DNA from 3 places in the Rhizobium sp. PP-CC-3G-465 genome. Region 2 is predicted to be linked to each of the others. Evidence: predicted binding sites of a transcription regulator. Region 2 holds the regulator's gene; each other region holds the start of a gene.
What was found. The regulator PhoB, encoded in region 2, activates phosphate uptake and scavenging genes when phosphate is short. The targets are predictions, from matches to a motif close to TGTCATNNANCTGTCAT.

Region 1 (4,372 bases), on a different contig from region 2:
ACGCGCATTGCGGAGACGCAGGCGACTGACGAAGCCGGTCTCGCTATCCGTCCACGTGCCCACCTCCAGTGTCCCCGACACGGAAATGCGCGTTCCCGGCTGGACGAAGGTCTGCGCCTCGTCGAGGTAGACGACGACGATATTGTCGGGCCAATCGGAATCCGACGAGCAGAAAGGGCAGATCGACATGGGAATCTCGGTCAGCACGAAGAATGCCGCCTCGGCCTTCAGGGGCGGCGCCATGAAGCCGCTCATCGTCACGCCCTTGCCGTTCAGCGCTTTCACGGTATCGGAGAAGGTGAGGCCCAGCACGCCGACGCTGCCGTAGAGATCGTCAAAGCCGATCTCGGTGTCCGCAGCGAAAGCCAACGGCGGAAAGACCGCCGCTGGCAGGGATGCGAGCAAGCCAAGGAGCGTGCGACGGCGCAAGGCCTCAGATTTCGTCATGTCGTTTCCTTGAGCGCCGCCGGGCGATAGCCCGGCGGGCTGGTCACCCTTATTTCGCGGAAATCTTGTCCGGCGAGCCGAGGGCGAGACTGTCGGCGAGAACGCGGTAGATGTCGCTTTCTTCCATATAGCCCTTGAAGCCTTCCGAACCGGGCCCGCTTGCCTGAAGCACGACGTCATCGACGGCATGGACGGCGCTTTCGGAGCTCTTCGGCAGGTTGCCTTCGCGCAGAACGGCGCCGGGCACGTCCTTATAGGCCGGGTTCGCGACGTATTCCTTGTTCTCGTTCTGCACGGTCGGCTCGAACGGGCCATCGAGCTTCGGGCGGAAGGTCTCGTAGTAATCCGGGAAGTTGCTGGAGAACACGGCGAGGCGGCGTGTCGGATCGACCTTGTCGGGATAGCCGTCGCCGTCCTTGTCCTCATAGTTCGGGAAGCCGGCATCGGCGTAGATGCCGACCTTCTGGCGCATCTCCGTGCCCGGCTTCTCGTCATCGATGGTGCCGATGACGGAAATGCCGTGGGTGTGGTCGCCGGTAACGACGATCAACGTATCCGGGTTCTTGGCGGCAAAGTCGCGCGCGACGCCGACGGCCTTGTCGAACTCGATCGTCTCATACAGCGCCCGGTCCCAGTCCATCGGGTGGGACATCTTGTCGATCGTGGCGCCCTCGACCATCAGGAAGAAGCCGTCCTCGTTCTTGGACAGCTGCGTCAACGCCGCATGGGTCATATCGACGAGGCCCGGCTGGTTCGGGAACTTCGAAACGGTGCCCTTCTTCAAGAAATTGCGGTCGAGGATCGAGTCCATGTTGCCGGTGTGGAAGAGGCCCAGCAGCTTGGCGGCATTGGTGCCGGATGAGGCTTCGAGTTCGGTCCTGTCGGTCGCCAACGCGTAGCCGGCGTCCTTGAACAGCTGGATATAATCCTTGTCGTCCTTGCGCTTGGAACCGGGCGTCGCCTGCGGCAGGAAGTAGGCGGAACCGCCGCCGAGGATGACCTCCGGCTGCACGGCATAGAACATGCCGACGATGTCGGCCTTGTCGGCGCGCTTGCGGGTGTGGGCGACGACGGCGGCCGGCGTGGCATCCTCGATCTCGGCGGTGGACACGACGCCGATCGCCTTTTTCGTGGTCCGGCGCAGGGCCTCCGCAATGGTCTCGACCTTCGGGTCGTCAAGGCTTGCCGGGGTGCGGTCGGCATAGACGCCGAGCGCGTTGACGGCCGTCTTGTGGCCGGTCATGTAGGCCGACATGGTGTTGGCGCTGTCGGTCGCGATCGCGTCCGTGGCCGAGGTCCCGACGAAGGCCATGTGGTCGAGATCGTCCATGGCGAGACGGCCATTGGACTTTCCTTCGGTCATGCCCTTGGACATGATGCGGGCGCCGGTGCGGTGCGCGACGGAGAGGCCGTCGCCAAGCAGGAAGATCACGTTCTTCGCCTTCGGCTGCGCGGTGGTCTCGTAGACCTCCCACGTCACCGATTTCGTCTCGCCGCCTGCGGTCACGTCGACCTTGTAGCTGCCGGCCTTCAGGATTCGCGCGCCGCGCAGGATCAGGGCGGAACCGAGAACCTTGTCCTCCTTGCCCTTTTCCTCGGCCACGAATTCGGCAGCAGAGCCGAGCGCCGCGGCATAATCCTCGCCGTTGACGGTGACCTTCACGTCCTCGGCGTTCACCACGCCGGGCAGCTCGATCTTGAAGTCGAACGGCGATCCCGCAAGGATCGTTGCGCGGGAGAGCGGGTAGACGGTCGTGGCCTGGGCCGCGCCGGCAAGGATGGTGGTCGCGACAAGCGCAGCGAGAAGAGTCCGCATGAGAACCTCGTTCGGGTAGAGAGGAGACTGTATGCGGCAGGCTTAACCGTCCTGTGTGACGGTTGGATGATGGTCGTTACGCTGGTTGCAGAAAGATGACAGTTCGCCGCTCAGTGTGGGTTTCTCAGCAGCGCAGGCGGCTACGTCTCGTCCTCGTCGTCCTCATCAATGACGCCGGTGAGTCGCATGCCCTCGATCCAGGTCGCGCCGTCCTTGCGGATGACACGCTTCGGCCGGGTTCCGCAGCGCTCGAAAACGGCAGAGGCAAGCGCTTCCGAATGGGTGACGATCCAGATCTGACTGGTGGCCGCGGCCGTCGCGATCAGATCGGCGAGCGGCGGCAGCATGTCGGGATGCAGGCTCGCCTCGGGCTCGTTGAGCGCGATCAGCGGCGGCTGGCGATAGGACATCAGCGCGGCCGCGAGGGCAAGGAAGCGGATCTGCCCGTCGGAGAGTTCGCGTGGCTGGAAGACGCGCTGCGGAAAGTCGGGAAAGATCAGGCCGAATTCCGCAAACTCCCCGGGTTCCGGCACGTGGAGCCGCGCGCCGCCGAGGGCCGCCGCGATCGCCCGGTCGAGTTCGACGGTATCGCCACGGGTATGGACGAGCGTTGCAAAGACCGCCGCCATGTTGCCGCCGTCCTCGTCCAGAAGTGGTGCCGTGACGGCAAGGCAGGGCTGGCGCAGCGCCGCATCCCGGTCGGTGCGAAAGCCATGGAAGAACCGCCAGCCATCGACCAGACGGCGAAATGTACCGACTTCCGGATAATGTCCGGCATCGCCGAGCATGGCGATCGCCGTCTCCGACGTCATCGCCGGCTGCGGATACTCTTCCATCCGCCCACGCTCGCCGCGCACCATCACGCCCGGCCCGACCCGTTTCATCATCGTGACCGGCCACGCGCCCGTTTCGACCGAAAGCACCTCTTCCTTGATTTGCGGCTCGAAGGCGAAGCCGGCGGCGGCCTTCGGCGGTCGCAACCCGGCCTCCACGCGATAGCGGAACGTCACCGCCCGCTCCTCGTCCAGCACTTCGACATCGAGCTTGATGCGGAAATTCTTCTCGATGCGTCTCGGACCCGACCATAGCGCGGACGCCATGCCTCCTTCCGCCGCGATCTCGTAGGCGAGCGAGCCCCTCACGGCGGCCTGCACGAGTTGCAGGGCACGATAGAGGTTAGACTTGCCGACGCCGTTCTCGCCGATGAACACGTTGACACCGCCCAGATCCATACGGATCGAGCGCAGCGAACGGTAGTTCAGGGCGGACATGGAGCGAAGCATCATGATCGTTGTCTACACCGGGTATCATGCCCGATGAAAGCACCCGGCATGACCAAATCCCTGTGATGCCGTCGCGGATGCGAAGCCTTGATTAGCCACCGTCGCGCGCATTCTCGACAGCTTGCGGGTCACGCAACAGAGCGATCACGGCGTCCTGCAACAGGACGCGATGGCGGCTGCGCATCGTGGCTTCGCCGAGATCACGACCGAAGATGTGGCCGAAGGTGTGACGATTGGAGACCCGGAAGAAGCAGAAGGACGAGATCAGCATATGCAGGTCGATCGGATCGACCTCCCGGCGGAACGCGCCGGTCTCCTGTCCCCGCCGGAGGATCGCGGCGATCGTGTCGATGATCGACACGTTGAGCCGGCCGAGGCTGGAGGACTGGCGCATATGGCTGGCGCGATGGATGTTCTCGATCGTCACCAGACGGATGAAATCGGGATTGGCCTCGTCATAGTCGAAGGTGAAGCCGATCAAGCGGCGCATCGCGTCCGCCGGATCGACGTCGGCCAGCCGCAGTTCCGCCTCCACCTTGCGGATGCCGGTATAGGCATGTTCGAGCACGGCGAGGTAGAGGCCCTCTTTCGAGCCGAAATGATAGTAGATCATCCGCTTGGACGTCCGTGTGCGCTCGGCGATGGCATCGACGCGGGCGCCCGAAAGGCCGTTCGCCGCAAACTCCTCGCGCGCGACCAGCAGGATGTCGTCCCGCGTTTTCGTCGTGCGGTCCTGCTGCGTTACGCGACGTCTGCCCGGCAGACCATCGGCGTCAAGATGCCCCCGTTCGTCAACACCGTCTGTGTCGGCCATTTCCTCATCATC
Region 2 (4,372 bases):
GGCGTGGCCAAGCGAATTGACCGCGACGCCGGCGGCGAAATCGAGATAGCGCGAGCCATCTTCCGCCACCAGCCAGACACCCTCGCCGCGCTCGAAGCGCAGCGGCGCGCGCATGTAGGTCTCGTAAAGCGGGGTTGCCTCGGCCATCGTGCCAATCTCCTCGTCCTGTCCGCGCGGGCTGCGGGAAGGTTCGATCTGTTTTGCAGAGACCGGCAGTGCCGGCCCGAAATTAAAAATACCGCCCTTACGGCGGCGAGCGCACTATCGGTATTTCAGGTGCCGCTGTCAACAAAAGTCCCGGAATTACAGCCTTGTCGCGCGTTTTTCAGGCGCGATGCTTTCTGGAGAAAAGGCCTTGCAAATATATCACGCGGTGACAGCAAGTTGGGGAAAACCCAAAAATCGATTCGGGTCGATTCCCCGGACTCTTGTCAGGGAGTCACCCCGTCTCTAGGTTAGCAAATAATTGCTAGACGCATGCGGCGGACCTAGTCACCAAAAGAGTCAAGGCGTTGCAGCTTCGGAGCCATCCGGGGCGCGGTGAGGGATTCGTCCTTCAGGAACGGCCTGGAACGGAGACGACCATGAATTGGACTGACGAGCGGGTTGAGAGACTGAAGAAGCTCTGGGCCGAGGGGTTGAGCGCGAGCCAGATCGCGGCGCAGCTCGGCGGCGTCAGCCGTAATGCCGTCATCGGCAAGGTTCATCGCCTGTCGCTTCCCGGTCGTGCCAAGGCCGGCGGTGCCGCCCCGAGCGCAAACCGCCCGAAGCGTCCCGTCGTCGCCGCACGCCCGGCAGCCCCGGAAGCCGTCGTCGCCAACGCCGCTCCGCGCGCAGCACCGCTGCGCCCCATGGCGCGCCCGGTCAGCACGATGAACGTGATCGAGGATTCCGAAAGCGCCTTCGCACCGGAAACCGCACTGACGGTGACCGGCAGCGGGACAAGCGGCGCAACGGGCAGCAATGTCGTCGTGCCGATGTCGCGCAAGCTCGTGCTGACGCAGCTCACCGACCGCACCTGCAAGTGGCCGATCGGCGATCCGATGAAGGAGGAATTCCACTTCTGCGGCAACGACTCTCCGGATAGCTCACCCTACTGCACCTTCCACGCCAAGCTGGCCTACCAGCCCTCGGCCGAGCGTCGCCGCGCGCGATAAGCGCCTGGCAGACCACAAACGAAAAGGCCTTCTTCGTCCCGCGAAGAAGGCCTTTTGCGTTATGTATGATGGAGGATCTTGTCTGCACCGGGCCCAGGCAATCGACAGCCATGCAGCCTTCGAAGACGTTACGCTTCGGGATTGAAGCGTAACGTCTTCAGCTTTCCAGCGAGTAGCCTGCGCCCCGCACCGTGCGGATGACGTCCTGCATATTGGAGAAGTTGAGCGCCTTGCGCAGGCGGCCGACATGGACGTCGACGGTGCGCTCGTCCACATATATGTCATGTCCCCAGACGCCGTCGAGAAGCTGCGAGCGGGAGAAGACGCGACCGGGCGAGGCCATGAAGAATTCGAGCAGGCGAAACTCCGTCGGCCCGAGGCGGACTTCGCGGGTCTTGCGGTGAACGCGGTGCGTTTCGCGGTCCAGCTCGATATCGCCGCATTTCAGAAGCGAGGACAGGACTTCGGGACGCGCACGGCGCAGCATGGCTTTCACGCGCGCAATCAGCTCGGGCGTCGAGAACGGCTTGACGACATAATCGTCGGCGCCGGTGGCAAGTCCGCGGACCCGCTCGCTCTCCTCGCCCCGCGCCGTCAGCATGATGATCGGCAGGCGTTCCGTTTCGCTGCGCTGGCGCAGGCGCCGGCAAAGCTCGATGCCGGAAACGCCGGGCAGCATCCAGTCGAGGATCAGAAGATCGGGCAGCCGCTCCTGCAGCCGCACCTCCGCCTCGTCGCCCCGGTTGATGGTGTCGACATCGAAGCCTTCGGCCTCGAGATTGTAACGCAGGAGGACGCTCAGCGCTTCTTCATCTTCGACAACGGCAATTTTCGGCTGCATTTCTGGACTCCGTAGTGCCCTTGTCGCGTGACAAGGCTTTCGCCAGAACCCGAGGGTGGCGATCATCGTTGACAGTTTTCATGCGTGGCGCAGAGGCCACCGGATGGCTGCATACCTTCAGCCGAACGTCCGCCGGCCTCAAGACCGGAGGCGATGGCGCAGGAGCATTTCGGCTCCCGCGCCCCTCGCTCAGGTGGCGAGTGCGCCGACGGTGTTCGACGAGTCGTCTTTCGGACGTTCGCCCAGCGGCTGCGCACCGGTCGTCATGTAGTAGATCGTCTCGGCGATGTTGGTCGCATGGTCGCCGATGCGCTCGATGTTCTTGGCGCAGAACAGAAGATGTGTGCAGGGTGTGATGTTGCGCGGATCTTCCATCATGTAGGTCAGAAGCTCGCGGAACAGCGAGGTGTAGATCGCGTCGATCTCGCCGTCGCGCTCGCGGATGGCCTTCGCCTTCTCGGCCGAACGGGATGCGTAGACATCCAGCACTTCCTTCAGCTGCATGAGCGTCAGTTCGGCGAGATGCTCGATCCCGCGGGACAGCTGCCGCGGCAGGCTGGCGCTGGAGACGGCGATGACGCGCTTGGCCGTGTTCTTGCCAAGGTCGCCCACGCGCTCGAGATCGGCCGCGATGCGGATCGACCCCATGATTTCGCGCAGGTCGGCCGCCATCGGCTGGCGCTTGGCGATCGTCACGATCGCCTTCTCGCCGATCTGGCGCTCGGCGTCGTCGAGCACGACGTCGTCGGAGATGACCTTCTGGGCAAGGCCCAGATCGGCATTGACGAGGGCGCGAACGGATTCGGCCACCATCTGCTCGGCAAGGCCACCCATCTCGGAGATACGGCGGCTCAGGTACTTCAGGTCTTCGTCATAGACGGATGCGATATGGGTTGCCATGGATCCTGTCCTTGGAGTTCGGTCACGGGCGCAAAGCTGTCGGTCGGGCAACCGATCAGCCGAAGCGGCCCATGATGTAATCCTGGGTGCGCTGGTCATCCGGATTGGTGAACATCTTGTCGGTGTCGTTCTCCTCGACGAGATTGCCGAGGTGGAACATGGCGGTGCGCTGCGAGACGCGGGCTGCCTGCTGCATGGAGTGCGTGACGATCACGATCGTGTAGTTGGCGCGCAGCTCGTGGATCAGCTCCTCGACCTTTGCGGTGGCGATCGGGTCGAGCGCCGAACAGGGCTCGTCCATGAGGATGACCTCGGGGCTGACGGCAACGGCGCGCGCGATGCAGAGACGCTGCTGCTGGCCGCCGGAAAGGCCGGTGCCGGACTCGTGCAGACGGTCCTTGACCTCGTTCCACAGACCAGCCTTCTGCAGGCTCTGCTCGACGATGGCGTCGAGTTCGGCCTTGGTGCGGGCGAGACCGTGGATCTTCGGGCCATAGGTCACGTTTTCGTAGATGGACTTCGGAAACGGGTTCGGCTTCTGGAAAACCATGCCGACGCGCGCCCGCAGCTCGACGACGTCGATCGAGGGATCGTAGATATCACCGCCGTCGAGCGTGATCTTGCCCGTGACCTTGCAGTGGTCGATCGTGTCGTTCATGCGGTTGAGCGTCCGCAGGAAGGTCGACTTGCCGCAGCCCGAGGGGCCGATCAGCGCCGTGACCGTGTTTTCGCGGATGTTGAGGTTCACGTCGAACAGCGCACGCTTTTCGCCGTAGTAGACCGACACATCCTTGCCGATCATCTTGTGAGGGACAGCATTCATCTTCTGATCGACCGCCTTTTCGAGAGTCGCTTCTGACATCATGTTCATTATTTTCTACCTCACTACCAGCGTCGTTCAAAGCGGCGCCGCAACAGGATTGCGCCAAGGTTCATGACCACCAGGAAGATCAGGAGCACGATGATCGCGCCGGAGGTCCTTTCGACAAATGCACGTTCGGCTTCGTTGGCCCACATGTAGATCTGGACCGGCAGTGCCGTGGAAGGTTCGAGCGGCGAGCCCGGGAAATCGACCACGAAGGCCACCATGCCGATGAGAAGCAGCGGCGCGGTTTCGCCGAGCGCATGCGCCAGGCCGATGATGGTGCCCGTGAGGATCCCCGGCATGGCAAGCGGCAGGACGTGGTGGAAGATGGTCTGCATCTTCGAGGCACCGAGACCGAGGGCTGCGGCACGGATGGACGGCGGCACGGCCTTCAGCGCCGCACGCGTGGCGATGATGATCGTGGGCAGCGTCATCAACGTGAGGACGAGACCGCCAACGAGGGCCGCCGAGCGCGGCATGCCGGCGAAGTTGATGAAGATCGACAGGCCGAGCAGACCGTAGACGATGGAGGGAACGGCCGCGAGATTGTTGATGTTGACCTCGATGAGGTCGGTCAGCTTGTTCTTCGGCGCGAACTCTTCGAGATAG
Region 3 (4,372 bases), 250 kb from region 2:
CCCATTCCTTGAAATCAGGCTTCAGGAAATCCTGGGCATAGGTCGCCATGTTACCGGCGTCCGAAAAGAGGTAGGTCCAACGCCCTATTTCGGCCGGTCCCCAGCTGGCGGCAAGCGCACCCACCAAGACGAGCGTGACGAGCCAGCCGCGCATGCCGGTCCGCGCAGGCTTTACGACCGCGGGGCTGGTCATCGGGCGGGCATGTGTTGCGCCTGTGGAGGCGATGACGTCGGTCATGGGCGTCGTCCTTGATGGATCAGGCGGTAAGATTGGGCAATGAGAAGCGATAAGGAAACCGGAACGGGCGATGCCGCCCGCTCCGGCTCTTTGCATCAACCGTTGGAAGCCGTGCCGAGTTCGGCTTCGAACTTCGCCTTCTGCTCGGTCAGCGGCTTGACCTTTTCGGCCTTGGCGTCAGCCGACAGCGAGGCGTCGGCTTCGATCTTGGCGATCGACTTCGACAGTTCCATCACACGGATCGGCAGGAGCTGCTTGTCGGTCGAGGCCTTGAACGGCGCCCATTTCAGGCCGGCGAGAACCTCCTTCTCATGTGCGACGTCGCCCGTGGAGTTGGCGGTGCCGTAGGCGAGGAAGAAGTCGCGCAGCTTGGTCTTGGCCTCTTCCGGCAGGTCCTTGCGCCAGACGATCGGGTCGGACGGGATCAGCGGCGAGCGCCAGATTTCGCGGATGTTGGCAAAGGCATCCGGCTTGTTCTGCTGGATCAGCGCCATGTTCTCGGTGTTGTTGGCCGCCGCATCGACCTGTTTCATGGCAACCGCCATGGCATTGGTCTCGTGGTTGGCGTTGGTCACCGTCTTGAAGCAATCCTTCGGATCGATGCCACGGGCGCCGAACACGAAGGTCATGGGCACGAGGTAGCCGGAGGTGGAGTTCGGATCGCCGAGGCCGAAGCTCTTGGACTTATCGCAGGTCAGCAGTTCGTCGATCGTTTGGATCGGGCTGTCCTTGGGAACGATGACGACCGACCAGTAGCCCGGATCGCCGTTCTTGGCGACGCTCTGCACGAAGACTTCGCCATCGGCGCGGTCGACGGCTTCCATGGCCGACTTGTTGCCGTACCAGGCAACCTGCACCTTGTTGAAGCGCATGCCTTCGATGATGCCGGCGTAATCGGAGGCGAAGAAGGGCTTCACATCAAGACCGGTTTTGGTCTTGAGGTCGGCCAGAAGCGGCTCCCAGGCCGTCTTCAGGTTCTGCTGGGATTCGGTCGAGATGATGCCGAAGTTGATGGTCTCGGCGGCCAGCGCCTGCTGGCTGAGGGAGGCGGCGAGCGAAAGCGCCGCAATGCTCTTGAAGATCGCGTTCATGGTGGTCTCCGGTTGGCAGTTATCGTGCGATCAGACGGTGGCGAGCGCCGTCTGACGTTTTTGAAGCTCGACGCCGGATGGCGCCATGGGGTCGGCCGGGCCGCTCGGGGCAGCATCCGGCAGGACGAGTTCTTCCGATGCCGCTCCGTAGAGTTCGGCCAGGAAATCGTTGGAAAGGGCGGTGGACGGGCCGTCATAGACGATGGCGCCGTCGCGCATGGCGATCGTGCGGCGGCAATAGCGCCGCGCATATTCGACCTGATGGAGCGATACGAGGACGGTGATGCCGTCCTCGCGGGAGATGGCGGCCAGCACGTCCATCACCCGGCGGGCGGCCGACGGATCGAGCGCCGAGATCGGCTCGTCGGCAATCAGAATGCGCGCTTCCTGCACGAGCGTGCGGGCGATGGCTGCCCGCTGCTGCTGGCCGCCCGAAAGCGTCGAGGCGCGCTGTGCGGCCACTTGCGGAATGCCGACACGGGCGAGCGCCGCCTGCGCCTTGTCCTTCTCGTGTCGGTTGAACAGGCCGAGCGTGCCCCGCCAACGCGGTATGCGGCCGAGATGGCCGATCAGCACATTGGTCAGCACGGAAAGCCGCCCGACGAGATTGAACTGCTGGAAGATCACGGCGACGCGGCCACGCGCCGCTTCCCGGTTCATCCGTCCGCCGGCCTGCGACACCGCGCCGAGGATCTCCACGCGCCCGCTATCGCCATCGCCGATTTCGAGGCCGGCGATGTGGCGGATGAGCGTGCTCTTGCCGGAACCGGACGCGCCGATCAGCGCCACCATCTCGCCCTGCTCCAGCATCAGACTGACACCGTTCAGCGCCCGCGTCTCGCCATAGCGTTTGGAAAGGTTGGTCACGGACAGCGCGATGGGGGTAATCTCGGTCATGATGGTATCCCGGACAGCGGCGCGAAAGCCGACCTCATGCCGGCTGCACGTCCAAGGACTGTGAGCGGCAAGCGATGATGGTTGCGTGACGGTTGCATGAAACTTTTGCGTCAACCGCTGACATTAGGCGCCGTAGCGCTCGACGAACGCCTCGCCCGTGAGCGTACGGAAATCCTCGAGCGCCGCGAACAGTCTGTCATGCGGCCAGTCCCACCAGGCGAGCCGCTCCATGACCTTGGCGGTTGTGCTCGAGAAGCGCTCGCGGATCAGCCGGGCCGGCACGCCGCCGACGATCGTGTAGGGCGCGACATCGTGCGACACCACGGCGCCCGCGCCGACGACGGCGCCATTGCCCACCGTCACGCCCGGCAGAACCGTCGCGCCATGACCGATCCAGACATCGTGACCGATGGTGACGCGGCGGGCCCGCCGCGCGGCAAAGAAGTCCGCCTCATCCCCGGCCCCGTCGAAATAGTCGCCGGCCCTGTAGGTAAAATGGTGCAGGCTGGCGCGGTCCATCGGGTGGTTGGTGGCGTTGAGGCGCACCATCGATGCGATGTTGACGAACTTGCCGACGGTCGCGCACCAGAGGGCGCAATCTTCCATGACATAGGAGTAGTCGTCGAGCTCGACCTCGCCGAGGCGCGATCTCTCGGCGATCTCGACATAGCGGCCAAGCCGGCAGTCGGTCACCTTCGCCGTCTCGTGGATGGTGGGATTAAATTCGGAAATCTTGGCCATCACGCAGCCTTTCGGGCGGAAAACGCGGAAACGTCGATGGTGCGGGTCGCCACGGCTTCGCGCACCGGCTGGTCGTGGAAGATGCCGAGAATGGCGGTGCCGCGTGCAAGCTTCTCGCCGATCATCGCGGTTACCACGTCCCGGTTCTCCGCATCGAGCGAGGCGGTCGGCTCATCGAGGAGGAGGACGGGATGATCGGTGATGAAGCCGCGGGCGATGTTGACGCGCTGCTTCTCGCCGCCCGAGAAGGTGGCGGGGGGAAGCCCGTGCAGAGTTTCCGGCAGGTTAAGCCGGGAGAGCATGTCGCGGGCACGCGCGGTCGCCTCCGTGCGGTCGATGCCGCGGGAAACGAGGGGTTCGGCGACGATCTCGACCGCGGAGACGCGCGGCACGGCGCGCAGGAACTGGCTGACATAGCCGATGCCGTTATGCCGAATGGCCAGAACAAGCCGCGGATCGCCTGCACCGAGATCGCGAACCTCGCCGCTTTCAGGGGCCCGCACCAGAACGGAGCCCTCATCGATGGCGTAGTTGCCATAGACCATCCGCAGGATGGACGACTTGCCGACGCCCGAGGGGCCGCCGAGAACGACGCATTCGCCGGGGAAGAGATCGAAGCGGACATTGGCGACCACAGGCAGCACGACGCCATCGCGCAGGTGCATGACGAAGGATTTGGCGACATCGCGCACGCTGAGCAGCGCGCCTTCCGACATGGCTTTGTGGGTCGGCGGGATGGAAGAGAGGGTCATCGGCGGACTCCGGCTCAGGATTTTGGGGCTCAGGATTCGGGAATGGAGGCGACGAGAAGCTGGGTATAGGCGTGGCGCGGATCGTCCAGCACCCGATCCGTCAGCCCGGCCTCGACGATATGCCCGCCCTTCATGACGATCATGCGCTGCGACAGGAGCCGCGCGACGGCCAGATCATGGGTGACGATGACGACGGCCAGCGACAGGTCGGTGACGAGGCCCCGCAGCAGATCGAGCACGCGGGCCTGCACGGAAACGTCGAGGCCACCCGTCGGCTCGTCCATGAAGATCAGCCTGGGATGGGTGACGAGGTTGCGGGCGATCTGCAGGCGCTGGCGCATGCCGCCGGAAAAGGTGATCGGCTGGTCGTCGATCCGCTCGGCGGCGATCTCCACGCGCGACAGCCAGTCGCCGGCCGTGCGGCGGATGTCGCCATAGTGGCGCTCGCCGACAGCCATCAGCCGCTCGCCGACATTGGCGCCGGCGGAAACGCGCATGCGCAGTCCGTCGGCCGGGTTCTGGTGCACGAAGCCCCAGTCGGTGCGCATCAGGAAGCGGCGTTCCGCCTCGGAAAGATGGCCGAGATCGGGAAAACGCCCGTCGCGCATCCTGTAGCGGATCTCGCCGGCCGAGCGCTCCAGCCGGCCGGAGAT

Region 1: the regulator PhoB is predicted to act here: its motif matches at 2,319-2,335, upstream of C8J33_RS16580 (alkaline phosphatase).
Region 3: the regulator PhoB is predicted to act here: its motif matches at 2,312-2,328, upstream of phnC (phosphonate ABC transporter ATP-binding protein).

What each region holds. Positions count from the first base shown of each region.
Region 1 is NZ_SLYH01000004.1:112,679-117,050, reverse strand. Features, by position in the region: gene C8J33_RS16585 (hypothetical protein) at 1-447, opposite strand, end outside; gene C8J33_RS16580 (alkaline phosphatase) at 497-2,263, opposite strand; gene C8J33_RS16575 (AAA family ATPase) at 2,404-3,549, opposite strand; gene C8J33_RS16570 (TetR/AcrR family transcriptional regulator) at 3,638-4,309, opposite strand.
Region 2 is NZ_SLYH01000001.1:2,137,281-2,141,652, forward strand. Features, by position in the region: gene C8J33_RS10080 (aspartate aminotransferase family protein) at 1-147, opposite strand, end outside; gene C8J33_RS10085 (GcrA family cell cycle regulator) at 585-1,157, shown strand; gene phoB (phosphate regulon transcriptional regulator PhoB) at 1,315-1,998, opposite strand; gene phoU (phosphate signaling complex protein PhoU) at 2,188-2,898, opposite strand; gene pstB (phosphate ABC transporter ATP-binding protein PstB) at 2,954-3,769, opposite strand; gene pstA (phosphate ABC transporter permease PstA) at 3,784-4,372, opposite strand, start outside.
Region 3 is NZ_SLYH01000001.1:2,385,818-2,390,189, reverse strand. Features, by position in the region: gene phnE (phosphonate ABC transporter, permease protein PhnE) at 1-238, opposite strand, end outside; gene phnD (phosphonate ABC transporter substrate-binding protein) at 334-1,329, opposite strand; gene phnC (phosphonate ABC transporter ATP-binding protein) at 1,360-2,226, opposite strand; gene C8J33_RS11315 (DapH/DapD/GlmU-related protein) at 2,350-2,967, opposite strand; gene phnL (phosphonate C-P lyase system protein PhnL) at 2,967-3,719, opposite strand; gene phnK (phosphonate C-P lyase system protein PhnK) at 3,749-4,372, opposite strand, start outside.